DNA from 3 places in the Streptomyces sp. NPDC127108 genome. Region 2 is predicted to be linked to each of the others. Evidence: riboswitches for the same ligand, from Rfam matches in the RefSeq annotation. Region 2 holds a riboswitch; each other region holds the start of a gene.
What was found. A riboswitch is a leader RNA that binds a small molecule or an ion and turns the genes downstream of it on or off. The one in region 2 is predicted to bind thiamine pyrophosphate.
Positions count from the first base shown of each region.

Region 1 (4,550 bases), on a different contig from region 2:
TACGCAACCGCTCCAGGAGCAGCAGCGACACGGCGCACACCACCATCAGAATCGTCGACAGGGCCATCGCCTGCCCGTAGTTGAGGTCCCCGGCACGCCCGAGCAGCCGCGCCACCGCGACCGGCAGCGTCGGGTTGTCCGGCCGGGCGATGAACACCGTGGCGCCGAACTCGCCGAGCGACACCGCGAACGCGAAGCCCGCCGCGATCAGGAGCGCCCGCCGCACCAGCGGAAAGTCGACCTCCCGCCAGGCCCGCAGCGGCGAGGCGCCGAGGACGGCCGCGGCCTCGCGCAGCCGCCCGTCCACCGCGCGCAGGACGGGCAGCATGGTGCGGACGACGAACGGCACTCCCACCAGCGCCTGCGCGAGCGGCACCAGGAACCAGGACGCCCGCAGGTCGAGCGGCGGCTCGTCCAGCGTGATCAGGAAGCCGAAGCCGACGGTCACCGCGGACACACCGAGCGGCAGCATCAGGAGCGCGTCGAACCCGCGCACGAACCGCCCCGCACGCCGGGTGAGCGCGGCCGCGGCGAGCCCGCCGACGACCACCGCGATGGCCGTGGCGACGACGGCGTACCGCAGCGAGTTCCCGATCGCGTCGATGGCCGGGACGAGGAACGCCCCGCCGTCGGCCGACCGCAGCGTCTCGTAGTACAGGAATCCGAAGCCGTCGGGCCCGTCGAACGACCGCTCCACCAGGACGCCGAGCGGCAGCAGGATCAGGAGCGCGACGGTCAGGAACACGAAGCCGAGCAGGCTCCACTGCCCGGCACCGCGCGGCCGCCGCACCGTCGCCGAGGCATCCACCAGCTTCAGCGCGCTCTCGCGCCGGCGCACCGTCCAGGCGTGCACGGCGAGGACCGCTCCGACCGCCGCGAACTGCACGATCGTGAGGACGGCGGCGGTCGGCAGGTCGAGGAGCTGCGCGGTCTGCCGGTAGATCTCGACTTCGAGGGTCGAGTACGCGGGTCCGCCGAGGATCTGGACGACGCCGAACGACGTGAACGTGAACAGGAAGACCATCAGCGCGGCCGCCGCGACGGCGGGAGCGAGCGCGGGCAGCGTCACCGTCCGCCAGGCACGCGCGCGGGACGCGCCGAGCATCCGCGCGGCCTCCTCCTGGCGCGGGTCGAGCTGCGCCCAGAGCCCGCCGACGGTGCGGACGACGACGGCGTAGTTGAAGAAGACGTGCGCGAGCAGGATCGCCCACACCGTCGTGTCCAGGCGCATCCCCCACAGCTCGTCGAAGAGGCCGCCGCGCCCGATCAGCGCGAGGAAGGCCGTGCCGACGACGACCGTCGGCAGCACGAACGGCACGGTGACGACGGCCCGGAGCAGTTGTTTGCCGGGGAAGTCGAAGCGTGCGAAGACGTACGCGCCGGGGAGCGCGATGAGGAGCGTGAGCCCGGTCGACGCGAGTGCCTGCCAGGTGGTGAACCACAGGACCTGCTGGATGTCGGACTGCCCGAGCACCTCGGTGATCCGTCCGAGCCGCCAGCTCCCGTCCGGCTTCAGGCCGCGCGCGACGATCGCGGCGACCGGGTAGGCGAAGAAGACGCCGAAGAACGCGACGGGCAGGGCCATCAGACCGAGCCGCGCCGCGCTCCCCCGCCACCTCCCGGGAAGGCCCCGACGGGCCTTCCCGGAGCGGGACTCGGCTACTTCAGAACGAGCGAGGTCCACGACTTGACCCACTGCTCACGGTTGTCGGCGATCTTCTTGGGGGCCATCGTCTGCGGCTTGTCGACCGTCACGCCGAACTTCCGGAACAGTTCGGGCGTCTGCGCGGCCTTCACCACCGGGTTCACGAACATCTGGAGCGGCATGTCGTCCTGGAACTTCTTGCTGATCATGAAGTCGAGGAGTGCCTTGCCGCCCTTCTCGTTCTTCGCGCCCTTGAGCAGGCCCGCGTACTCGATCTGGCGGAAGCAGGTGCCGGTGGCGACACCCGTCGGCGCCTCCTTGGGCTGCGGCTTGGCGTAGAGCACCTCGACGGGCGGCGACGAGGCGTACGACACGACGAGCGGCCGGTCGCCCTTGGCCTTCTTGCCCCCGGCCGAGCCGGAGAACTCCTCGTTGTAGGCCTGCTCCCAGCCGTCGACGACCTTGACGCCGTTGGCCTTCAGCTTCTTCCAGTACGACTCCCAGCCGTCGTCGCCGTACTTCGCGGCGGTGCCGAGCACGAAGCCGAGGCCGGGCGAGGAGGTCGAGGCGTTCTCGGTGACGAGGAGGTTCTTGTACTGGGGCTTGATCAGGTCGTCGAGCGTCTTCGGCGGCGCGAGCTTCTTGTCGGCGAAGTACTTCTTGTCGTAGTTCACGCAGATGTCGCCGGAGTCGATGGGCGTGACGCCCTTCTCGCCCCCGGCGAGCCGGTACTGCGGCAGGACCATGTCCGCGCCCTTGGCCTCGTACGGCTCGAAGACGCCGTTGTCGAGGGCACGCGACAGCAGGGTGTTGTCGACGCCGAAGAAGACGTCGCCCTGCGGGTTGCCCTTGGACAGGATCGCCTTGTTCACGGCCTGCCCGGCGTCGCCGTCCTCCAGGATCTTGACCTTGTAGCCGGAGGTCTTCTCGAAGTCCTTCAGGACGCTCTTGGAGACGTTGAAGGAGTCGTGCGTCACGAGGGTCACGGACTTGGAGTCCGAGCCCTTGGAGCCGCTGTCCGAGCCGCACGCGGTGACCGCGACGAGCCCGAGGCCCACGGCGACCGCCGTGACCGAGGCCCTCTTCACCGAGGCCTTCTTTGTGGTGCTCACGAAAAACATCCTCCTGGAGTTGACCAGGAAGAGACGCGGCCCCGCCCGGGACCGACGGATCGGAGTCCCGGGCAGGGCGCAACAGCTTGAGTAGCGACCGAACTTCCTACCCAGAATGACCTGGGCGAGGTTCAGAGGGTCTGCGGCCGATACCGCACTCTCAGCGCTGTGGCGCTCCCCTGTCGGAATATGCAGATGTGGTTACGCCCGCAAGACTACCTCTCGGCCGCCGCGAGCTGCCCGCACGCCCCGTCGATCTCCTGACCGCGGGTGTCACGGACGGTGACCGGCACCCCGTGGGCCGCGATGGCCTCGACGAAGGCCTTCTCGTCCTCGGGCCGCGAGGCCGTCCACTTCGAGCCGGGCGTCGGGTTCAGCGGGATCAGATTGACGTGCACCGGCTTGCCCCTGAGCAGCCGCCCGAGCCGGTCACCGCGCCATGCCTGGTCGTTGATGTCCCGGATCAGCGCGTACTCGATGGACAGGCGGCGGCCCGACTTGGCCGCGTACTCCCAGCCCGCGTCCAGGACCTCGCGCACCTTCCAGCGCGTGTTGACCGGGACCAGGGTGTCGCGCAGCTCGTCGTCGGGCGCGTGCAGCGAGATGGCGAGGCGGCACTTGAAGCCCTCGTCCGCGAACCGGTGGATGGCGGGCACCAGGCCGACCGTGGACACGGTGATGCCGCGCTGCGAGAGGCCCACGCCGTCCGGCTCGGGGTCGGTGAGGCGGCGGATCGCGCCGGTCACGCGGTTGTAGTTCGCCAGCGGCTCGCCCATGCCCATGAAGACGATGTTCGACAGGCGGGCCGGGCCGCCCGGGATCTCGCCGTCGCGCAGGGCCCGCATCCCGTCGACGATCTGGTGCACGATCTCGGCGGTCGACAGGTTCCGGTCGAGGCCGGCCTGGCCCGTGGCGCAGAACGGGCAGTTCATCCCGCAGCCGGCCTGGGAGCTGATGCACATGGTGACCCGGTCGGGGTAGCGCATGAGCACCGACTCCACGAGCGTGCCGTCGAAGAGCCGCCACAGCGTCTTGCGGGTGGTGTCGTCGTCACAGCTGATGTGCCGCACCACCGACATCAGCTCCGGAAGCAGCGCCTCCTGGAGCTTGCCGCGCGCACCGGCCGGGATGTCCGTCCACTGCTCGGGGTCGTGGGCGTACCGGGCGAAGTAGTGCTGCGAGAGCTGCTTGGCGCGGAACGGCTTCTCGCCGGTCGCGGCGACGGCTTCCTTCCGCTCGGCGGGCGTGAGGTCGGCGAGGTGCCGCGGCGGCTTCTTGGCTCCACGGGGGGCGACGAAAGTGAGTTCTCCGGGCTTAGGCATGGTGCGTCCATTGTCCCAGAGATACGAAGAGGGGCCCGCATCCTGTGGATAACGGACCCCTTCGCACAAAACCGCAGGTCAGCCGGTGCTGACCTGCGACGAGGATCAGCCGGTGCCGACGAACGCCACAAGCAGCAGCCACACCACCGGAGCCGTCGGCAGCAGGGAGTCGAGCCGGTCCATGATCCCGCCGTGACCGGGCAGCAGCGTGCCCATGTCCTTGATGCCCAGGTCCCGCTTGATCATCGACTCGCCGAGGTCGCCGAGCGTCGCGCTCGCCGCCACCGCGAGGCCGATGAGCAGGCCCTGCCACCAGGTCCCGTCGTCGATCAGGAAGTGCATGCACAGCGCACCCGCCGCCATCGCGAAGGTCACCGCGCCGAGCAGGCCCTCGCGGGTCTTGCCGGGGCTGATGCGCGGAGCGAGCTTGTGCTTGCCGAAGCGCCAGCCGATCGCGTACGCGCCGGTGTC
Region 1 is NZ_JBHXTE010000004.1:222,802-227,351, reverse strand. It holds gene ACFVHO_RS05620 (ABC transporter permease) at 1-1,684, opposite strand, end outside; gene ACFVHO_RS05615 (thiamine ABC transporter substrate binding subunit) at 1,660-2,766, opposite strand; TPP riboswitch at 2,843-2,948, opposite strand; gene rlmN (23S rRNA (adenine(2503)-C(2))-methyltransferase RlmN) at 2,973-4,079, opposite strand; gene ACFVHO_RS05605 (phosphatidate cytidylyltransferase) at 4,185-4,550, opposite strand, start outside.
Region 1: it holds a riboswitch for thiamine pyrophosphate, as region 2 does, so the genes downstream of both, ACFVHO_RS05615 (thiamine ABC transporter substrate binding subunit) here and thiC (phosphomethylpyrimidine synthase ThiC) in region 2, are expected to answer to the same signal.

Region 2 (4,550 bases):
CGCGAGTCGGTGCAGGCAGAGGTCATGATGAGCTTCCTCGTTTCGGAGGAGCTGTCGTTCCGCATCCCGGTGGAGCTGCGGTACGAGACGCGCGATCCCTACGCCGTGCGGCTGACCTTCCACCTCCCCGGCGACGTCCCGGTGACCTGGGCCTTCGGGCGGGAACTCCTGGTCGACGGGGTGAGCGGGGCGTGCGGTGACGGGGACGTGCGGATCGCGCCGATCGACTCCGAGCACTCCGACGAAGTGCTGATCCGGCTTCAAGTGGGCCAGGACCAGGCACTGTTCAGGGTGGGCATCCCGCCGCTGCTCGCCTTCCTCGACCGGACGGACAAGCTGGTGCCGCTGGGGCAGGAGCGGACGCTGGTGGACTTCGAGACACACCTCGACGAGGCCCTGGACCGGATCCTCGCGGAGGAGCAGAGCGCGGGCTGAAGGGCGGCCGGTTCCTCAAAGGCACTGGCTGTTGGCAGATCGGGGCATTTCATGGCATCGCCGCTGCGGGGTGTCACGTCTTGCGGCGGCGGCCCTTTCCGGCGAGGGAGGGGCGGCGGGGCGCCGGTCGGGCGGAGGGGGCCGTGGGCGCGGTGCCGGACGGCGGGGCCGTGGGGGCCTCCGCCGGGGCGGGGCCGGGGCCTGAGCGGTCGGCGGAGACGACCAGGGCCGCGAGAGCGGTGGTGACGGGGACGGAGGCGACGAGGCCGATGGAGCCGATGAGGGTGCGGACGATCTCCTCGGCGACCAGCTCGCTGTTGGCGACGGTGCCCACGCTGCTCTGGGCGATGGAGAAGAGCAGCAGAAGGGGCAGGGCGGCGCCCGCGTAGGCGAGGACGAGGGTGTTGACGACCGAGGCGATGTGGTCGCGGCCGATGCGGATGCCCGCGCGGTACAGGCCGCGCCAGCCCATCGACGGGTTGGCCTGGTGCAGCTCCCAGACCGCGGAGGTCTGGGTGACGGTGACGTCGTCGAGGACGCCGAGCGAGCCGATGATGACGCCCGCGAGCAGCAGGCCGCTCATGTCGATGTCGGGATAGAGGCCGTGGATCAGACCGGTGTTGTCGTCCGTGTTGCCGGTCAGGGAGGCCCAGCCGATGAACAGGGAGCCGAGCAGTCCGATGAGCAGGAGGGAGATCAGGGTGCCGAGCACCGCGACCGAGGTGCGTGCCGTCAGGCCGTGGCACATGTAGAGCGCGCACAGCATGATGGCGCTCGCGCCGATCACGGCGACGACCAGGGGGTTCGAGCCCTGCAGGATCGCGGGGAGGATGAAGAAGGTCAGGACCAGGAAGCTCACCGCGAGGGCGACCAGGGCCATGACGCCGCGCAGCCGTCCCACCACGACGACGGCCAGGGCGAAGATGCCGGCGAGCAGGGCCATCGGGAGCTTGCGGTTCACGTCGGTGACCGAGTACTGCAGGTCCTTGGGGGCCTTGGGCTCATAGGCGACCACCACGTCCTGGCCGGCGCGCAGTTGCCGGGGCGAGTCGGGCTGGACGATCTCCGTGAAGGTGCGGCCCTTGTCCGGGCCGCTGGTGACCTTGACCGTGGCCCGGCCGCAGGTGCCCTCCGCGCGGGACTGCGCGGACTGGCCCTCGGCGGTGGAGGTGTCGCCGTTGGGCGGGGTCTGCGAGGCGTTGAGGTCCTTGCAGGGGAGCTTCTCCAGCTTCGTCACGGTCGCCGACTGGGTCTGCCGGTCGAAGCCGACGCCGGTGCGTTCGTGGGCCGGGGCCCCGCCGGGCCACAGCACCACGAGGCCGACGAGGACCGCGGTGGCGAAAGGGATCAGGACGGCGGCGATGACCTTGCGCAGATGCTGGGACACGGGGGCGGCGGGGCCGTGGTTGTGGGAGTGGCCGTGGGGGTGGCCGTGCGGCTCCGGGGCGGGGGGTCCGGTGGGCGGCTGTGTGGTGGTCACGGCCCGATCATCGCAAGAACGGCGGGGGCCCTCTGTTCACCGCGCCCGACAGGACGCTAGCGTGGAGGCACCTTTGCAATCGCGGGAGCTCGGAGCACCGGGCTGAGAGGGCGCTGACCTCCGTACGAACGGCCACGAACCGGTTCGTACCGTACGGAAGCCGCTGCGTCGACCGCCGAACCTGTTACCGGGTAATGCCGGCGTAGGGAGTAGGTCTCATGACCACATCGGACGCACGCACGCCTGCCTCCAGCACGCCCGAGGGCGCGGAGGCCGGGAAGTCCATCGGCTGGCACAAGGCGTACGTCGAGGGCTCGCGCCCCGACCTGCGGGTGCCGGTCCGCCAGGTGCACCTCACCAACGGCAAGGCCGTCACGCTGTACGACACCTCGGGTCCGTACACCGACCCGTCGGCCGAGACCGACGTCCGCCGCGGCCTGCCGCCGCTGCGGGAGAACTGGATCATCGCCCGCGGCGACACCGAGGAGTACGCGGGCCGCCCGCCCCGTCCCGAGGACGACGGCATCAAGCACACCTCGCCGCGCGGCGGGCTCAAGAACCTCGACGCGGTCTTCCCCGGCCGCCCGCGCCAGCCGCGCCGGGGCCGCCAGGGACAGACGGTCACGCAGCTCGCGTACGCCCGTCGCGGCGAGATCACACCCGAGATGGAGTTCATCGGGATCCGCGAGAACATGGACCCCGAGATCGTGCGCGCCGAGGTCGCCGCGGGCCGTGCCGTGATCCCGGCGAACGTGAACCACCCGGAGATCGAGCCGATGATCATCGGCAAGAAGTTCCTGGTGAAGGTCAACGCCAACATCGGCAACTCCGCGGTCACCTCCTCCATCGAGGAGGAGGTGGACAAGATGACCTGGGCGACCCAGTGGGGCGCCGACACGGTCATGGACCTGTCCACAGGGCGCAACATCCACACGACCCGCGAGTGGGTCCTGCGCAACTCCCCCGTGCCCATCGGCACCGTGCCGCTCTACCAGGCCCTGGAGAAGGTCGACGGCAGGGCCGAGGAGCTGAGCTGGGAGATCTACAAGGACACGGTCATCGAGCAGGCCGAGCAGGGCGTGGACTACATGACGGTGCACGCGGGCGTGCGCCTTCCGTACGTCCCCCTGACCGCCAACCGCAAGACCGGCATCGTCTCGCGCGGCGGCTCGATCATGGCGGCGTGGTGCCTCGCGCACCACAAGGAGAGCTTCCTGTACGAGCACTTCGAGGAGCTGTGCGAGATCCTCGCGGCGTACGACGTGACGTACTCGCTCGGCGACGGGCTGCGCCCCGGTTCGATCGCGGATGCCAACGACGAGGCGCAGTTCGCGGAGCTGCGCACGCTCGGGGAACTCAACCAGATCGCCAAGCGTCACAACGTACAGACGATGATCGAGGGCCCCGGTCACGTCCCGATGCACAAGATCAAGGAGAACATCGACCTCCAGCAGGAGATCTGCGAGGAGGCCCCGTTCTACACGCTCGGCCCGCTCACCACGGACATCGCGCCCGCCTACGACCACATCACCTCCGGCATCGGCGCCGCGATGATCGGCTGGTGGGGCACGGCGATGCTCTGCTACGTCACGCCCAAGGAGCACCTCGGCCTGCCCAACCGCGACGACGTGAAGACCGGCGTCATCACGTACAAGATCGCGGCACACGCGGCGGACCTCGCCAAGGGCCACCCGGGCGCACAGGACTGGGACGACGCCCTCTCCGACGCCCGCTTCGAGTTCCGCTGGGAGGACCAGTTCAACCTGGCCCTCGACCCGGTCACGGCACGGGAGTTCCACGACGAGACGCTGCCCGCCGAGCCCGCGAAGACGGCCCACTTCTGCTCGATGTGCGGGCCGAAGTTCTGCTCGATGAAGATCTCCCAGGACATCCGGCGCGAGCACGGCACGACGAAGACGGAGATCGAGGAGGGCATGGAACAGAAGTCGAAGGAGTTCGCGGCCGCTGGGAACCGGGTGTATCTGCCGCTGGCCGACTGAGTGTGGCTGACGGCTACGGCTGACGGATACCTGGACCGGTGATTGGGGGAAGGCGGTACCCCCGTCCCGGGGAGATCGGCAGACTGGTCGTATGACTGCCAGTTCCTTGAGCAAGGGTGCCAATCTTCCCGTCGGTTCAGCGGTGGTGCGTGTGGCGCTCGACTGGGGTGAGGGGGCCGGTGGGCCCACCGCCGATGCCTCGGCGCTGCTGCTCACCGCGGCCGGGCGCGTGCGTGACGACGCTGACTTCGTCTTCTACAACCAGCCTCGGCACGCGTCCGGCGCCGTGCGGCACCTGGGGAAGCAGAGTGCCGCCGGCGTCACCACGGACACGGTCGAGGTGGACCTGGGTTCCCTGGAGTCCGCCGTCGAGCGGGTGTTGCTGTGCGCCTCGGCCGACGGTGGGACGTTCGGGCAGCTGACCGGGCTGACGTTGCGGTTGCTCGACGCTTCGACAGGTGGGGAGTTGGCGCGCTTCGAGATGACCGCCACGTCGGAGACGGCGTTCATAGGTGGTGAGTTGTATCTGCGGGGCGGGCAGTGGAAGTTCCGTGCGGTGGGGCAGGGGTACGACTCCGGGCTCGCCGGGCTCGCCACCGACTTCGGTATCACTGTCGATGAGGAGCCGGCTGCGG
Region 2 is NZ_JBHXTE010000025.1:34,933-39,482, forward strand. It holds gene ACFVHO_RS21970 (SsgA family sporulation/cell division regulator) at 1-435, shown strand, start outside; gene ACFVHO_RS21975 (YibE/F family protein) at 509-1,915, opposite strand; TPP riboswitch at 1,987-2,141, shown strand; gene thiC (phosphomethylpyrimidine synthase ThiC) at 2,134-3,915, shown strand; gene ACFVHO_RS21985 (VWA domain-containing protein) at 4,007-4,550, shown strand, end outside.

Region 3 (4,550 bases), on a different contig from region 2:
GAAGCGGTCGACGAACGAGGCGTCGGCCGCCAGCGTCGGGTGCATCACCTTCAGGGCGAGCACGCGGTCGAGGCGGGTGTCCACGGCCCGGTAGACCGTGGCCATCCCGCCGACCGCGATCCGTCCGTCGACGCGATAACGGCCGTCGAGCACCTGCCCGACGAGGGGGTCCTTGAGGGTCGTGTCCACGGGGGGAGTCTACGAGGCGGCGCCTCGGGCCTCGCCCCCGCGGGCGCCGGACCAGCGAGACTGCAGCGCACCTGTGACCGACGCCGAACCACCCCGTGCCCGGGGGTGACCTCTCCTCCATCCCGACAACCCCCGCGCCGCGGTGCGCGGGGGGCTTCCGCCCGCCCAACCGTTGCTGTGGGCCCCGGCGGGGGCGCTCCGGGTGTGGGGCTGCCCCCGGGGCAGGGCGCGGCAACCGCACGGCCGCGCTGCGCGCGGCCTTCCCACCCGCCCACCCGTGACTGTTGTCCCCGGGGCGAGGCCCTCCCCTGCCGGGCGGCTGCCCTTGCCCCCGACGTGCGGCTTCCCCTAGGCCGCCCCAGGCCCCGCCCCCTCCCGTTGCCCTCGGCCCTGCCTCTACCCCAGCCCCCGCACCGGGCAGCCCCGCGTGCACCCGGGGACAACAGTCACGGGTGGGCGGGTGGGAGAGGCCGGCGCGGAGCGGCGGGTGCGGTTGCCGGGGGAGGGGTCAGAAGGCCGGGCGTTCCGGGTCGAGGGTCGCGCGGCCGTCCGTGGGGGACGAGGCCTCGGCGAAGTGGCGTCGGGGGATGCGGCCGCCCAGGTGGGCCAGGCGCCCCGCCAGGACCCCGTGGCGCATCGCCTCGGCCATGAGGACGGGCTCCCGCGCCCGCGTCACGGCCGACGCGAGCATCACCCCGGCGCAGCCGAGCTCCATGGCGAGGGCCGCGTCCGACGCCGTACCGGCCCCGGCGTCCAGGATCACCGGGACACTCACCTGCTCCACGATGAGCTGGAAGTTGTGCGGGTTGCGGATGCCGAGCCCGGAGCCGATGGGGGAGCCGAGGGGCATGACGGCGGCGCAGCCCACGTCCTCCAGCTTCCGGGCGAGCACGGGGTCGTCGTTGGTGTACGGCAGGACCGTGAAGCCGTCGTCGACGAGGACCTCGGCCGCGTCGAGGAGTTCCACCGGGTCCGGCAGCAGCGTGCGCTCGTCCGCGATGACCTCCAGCTTCACCAGGTCGGTGCCGAGGGCCTCCCGCGCGAGCCGTGCGGTGAGCACGGCCTCGCCCGCGGTGAAGCAGCCCGCCGTGTTCGGAAGCACCCGGATGCCGAGCCGGTCCAGGACGGACAGCACGGAGCCCTGGACGCCGGGGTCGAGCCGCCGCATCGCGACGGTCGTCAGCTCCGTCCCGGAGGCGACGAGGGACCGCTCCAGGACGTCGAGGCTGGGCGCACCGCCCGTACCCATGATCAGTCGCGACGACAGGGTGAGGCCGCCGACGACGAAGGGATCGTCCGCCATGTGCGTCAGCCTCCCTGGACGGCGGTGAGGACTTCGACGCGGTCGCCGTCGCTGAGCGCGGTGGCGGCCCACTGCGCGCGCGGGACGACGGTCTCGTTGAGCGCGGCGGCGACACCGGAGTGCGCGGTGGACAGTTGGGAGACGACGGTGTCGAGCGTGGTCCCGGCGGCCACGTCTCGTACTTCTCCGTTGACGGAGACGGCGAATACGGCGAACGGCGTGGTCATGCGGACAGCTCCGTGAGGTCCTTGGGGGATGCAGGGGGTGTGGGGGGCGGGGTGGGTGCGAAGGGTGGGTGTGGGCTCGTCGTGAAGCGGTCCGGCGTGAACGCCCTTGCCACCTCCGGCAGTTCGCCCGTGGCCAGCGCGTGCGCCATGACGTCCCCGGTGACGGGCGTCAGGAGGACGCCGTTGCGGTAGTGGCCGGTGGCCAGGTGCAGGCCGGGGAGCGCGGTGGGGCCGAGGAGGGGCGCGTTGTCGGGGGAGGCGGGCCGCAGTCCGGCGCGGGTCTCCGTGAGCGGCAGCTCCGTGATGCCGGGTACGAGTTCGTGGGCGTCGCGCAGCAGTTCGTACACGCCGCCCGCCGTGACCGTGGTGTCCCAGCCCAGCTCCTCGCTGGTCGCGCCGACGACCAGCTCACCGCTGACGCGCGGCACCAGGTAGACGTGGCTGCCGCGCACGACGGCCCGCACGGTGCGGTGGAGGAACGGCGCGTACCGCCCCGGCACCGTAAGCCGCAGCACCTGCCCCTTCACGGGCCGCACCGGTGGCAGTACGTCGCGAGGCACCCCCGCGAGCCGCCCGCTGAGGCTGCCCCCGGCGAGCACCGTCTGCCCGGCGGCCAGCGCGGTCCCGTCGGCGAGGACGGCGCCGGTGGCCCGCTCCCGTACGACCGAGAGCTCCCGCGCCCACGCGCGCGTGAACGTCACCCCGGCCTCCTCGCAGGCCACGACGAGGGCGGCCGCGAGCCTGCGCGGGTCGACCTGGTGGTCGTCGTCGACGCGCAGCCCGCCCCGTACCCCCGGAGCGAGCATCGGCTCCAGGCGCCGGCACTCGCGGCCGTTCAGCCACTCCGGTGTGAGCCCCGAACGCTGCTGGAGGGCGTGCAGTTCGCGCAGGTGGGCGCGGTCGTCGGAGTCGAGGGCGACGGCGAGCGTGCCGCACGCGCGATAGCCGACGTCGTGTCCGGTCGCCTCCGTCAGCTCGGCCACGAAGTCCGGATAGCGGCGCGCGGAGGCGAGGTTGAGGCCGAGCAGGGTCTGCTCGCCGTGGTGGAGTTCGGTGACGGCGGCCAGCATGCCCGCCGCGACCTGCGCCGCGCCGCCGCCCGGCTCGGGGTCGACGACGGTGACGGCGAGACCGCGCTGCGCGGCCCGCCAGGCGGTGACGAGCCCGATGACACCGCCGCCGATGACCAGGACGTCGGTGTTCGTGGCCGCGCTCGTGGGCGGCCTCGTGCTCGACCGTGTACTGGTGCGTGTGCTCGCGTCCGGACTCGTGCTCGGCCGCGTACTGGTGCGTGTGCTCGCGTCCGGACTCGTGCCCGGTCGTGGATCTGGATTCGTACGGGAACGCATGGGCGTCCAGCCCCTCCCTTCGCCGGCATGACCCGGATCAGGTTCGTACGGTCGGAGGCCGTCCCAGCCTCCCTCTCAGCCCGGTGCGTCCGGGCTCCCGCGAGTGCTCTGCACGGCCAGCGTAGCCCGTCGTCCCGGGGGCGGTTAAGCCCGTCGTGTCCGTGGGCGGGGGCGCCGCCCTACAGTTGATCGGGTGAGCGAGGACCAGAAGAGGGTGGAGTCGGGGCGGCGCGTGGTGATCGTCGGCGCCGGGATGGCCGGGGTGCAGTCCGCCGTGGCGCTGCGCGAGCAGGGGTTCGCGGGCACGGTCACGCTGATCGGCGCGGAGCCCCATCAGCCGTACGACCGGCCGCCGCTGTCGAAGGCGGTGCTGCTCGGCAAGGCGGAGGGCTCGGCCTTCGACATCGACTTCGAGGCCCTCGGCGTCGACCTGCGGCTCGGCGTCGACGTCACCGGCGTCCGCCCCGCCGACCACGAACTGGACACCGAGGCGGGCCCGGTCGCGTACGACAGCCTGGTCCTCGCGACCGGAGCCGAACCGATCCGCCTGCCCGGCTCCGAGGGCGTCCCCGGTGTGCATCTGCTGCGCACCCTCGACGACGCCGAGCGGCTGCGGCCGGTCCTCGCCGAGCAGCACGACGTCGTGGTCGTCGGCGCGGGCTGGATCGGCGCCGAGTTCGCCACGGCGGCGCGGGAGGCGGGCTGCTCGGTGACGGTGGTGGAGGCCGCCGACCGGCCGCTCGCGGGCGCGCTGCCCGCCGAGGTCGCGGCGCCGATGGCGGCCTGGTACGCCGACGCCGGGGCCGAACTGCGCACCAACGCGCGCGTGGAGCGCGTCGAGCCCGGCGCGGTGTTCCTCGACGACGGCACGCGGCTGCCCGCGGGCGCCGTCGTCGTGGGCATCGGCGCGCGGCCCGCGACGGCGTGGCTCGCGGGCTCCGGCATCGCGCTCGGCGCCCACCACGAGGTGCTGGCCGACGACCACCTGCGCACGTCCGCGCCCGACGTGTACGCGGTCGGCGACTGCGCGTCCTTCCCCTCGCGGCGGTACGGCGAGCGGCTGCTCGTGCACCACTGGGACAACGCCGTCCAGGGCCCGCGCACGGTCGCCGCCGCCATCGTGGGCGAGAGCCCGACGGCGTACGACCCCGTCCCGTACTTCTGGTCCGAGCAGTTCGGCCGCTTCGTCCAGTACGCGGGGCAGCACGCCCCCGGCGACGAGCTGATCTGGCGCGGCGACCCCACGACCTCCGCCTGGTCGGTCTGCTGGCTCCGGGACGGCGCCCTCGCCGCCCTCCTGGCGGTGGGCCGCCCCCGCGACCTGGCCCAGGGCCGAAAACTGATCGAGTCCGGCGCCCGCCTGGACCCGACCCTGGCGGCGGACCCGGCGACCCCCCTGAAGCGCGCCGCCGCCCCCTGACCGGACTCTCTCCCACCACCGCCTCGTTCAGCCGTCGAACGGCTGACGGTCCTGCCCTGGCC
Region 3 is NZ_JBHXTE010000011.1:5,941-10,490, reverse strand. It holds gene pknB (Stk1 family PASTA domain-containing Ser/Thr kinase) at 1-189, opposite strand, end outside; gene ACFVHO_RS11325 (thiazole synthase) at 698-1,492, opposite strand; gene thiS (sulfur carrier protein ThiS) at 1,498-1,719, opposite strand; gene thiO (glycine oxidase ThiO) at 1,716-3,068, opposite strand; TPP riboswitch at 3,066-3,179, opposite strand; gene ACFVHO_RS11310 (NAD(P)/FAD-dependent oxidoreductase) at 3,262-4,488, shown strand.
Region 3: it holds a riboswitch for thiamine pyrophosphate, as region 2 does, so the genes downstream of both, thiO (glycine oxidase ThiO) here and thiC (phosphomethylpyrimidine synthase ThiC) in region 2, are expected to answer to the same signal.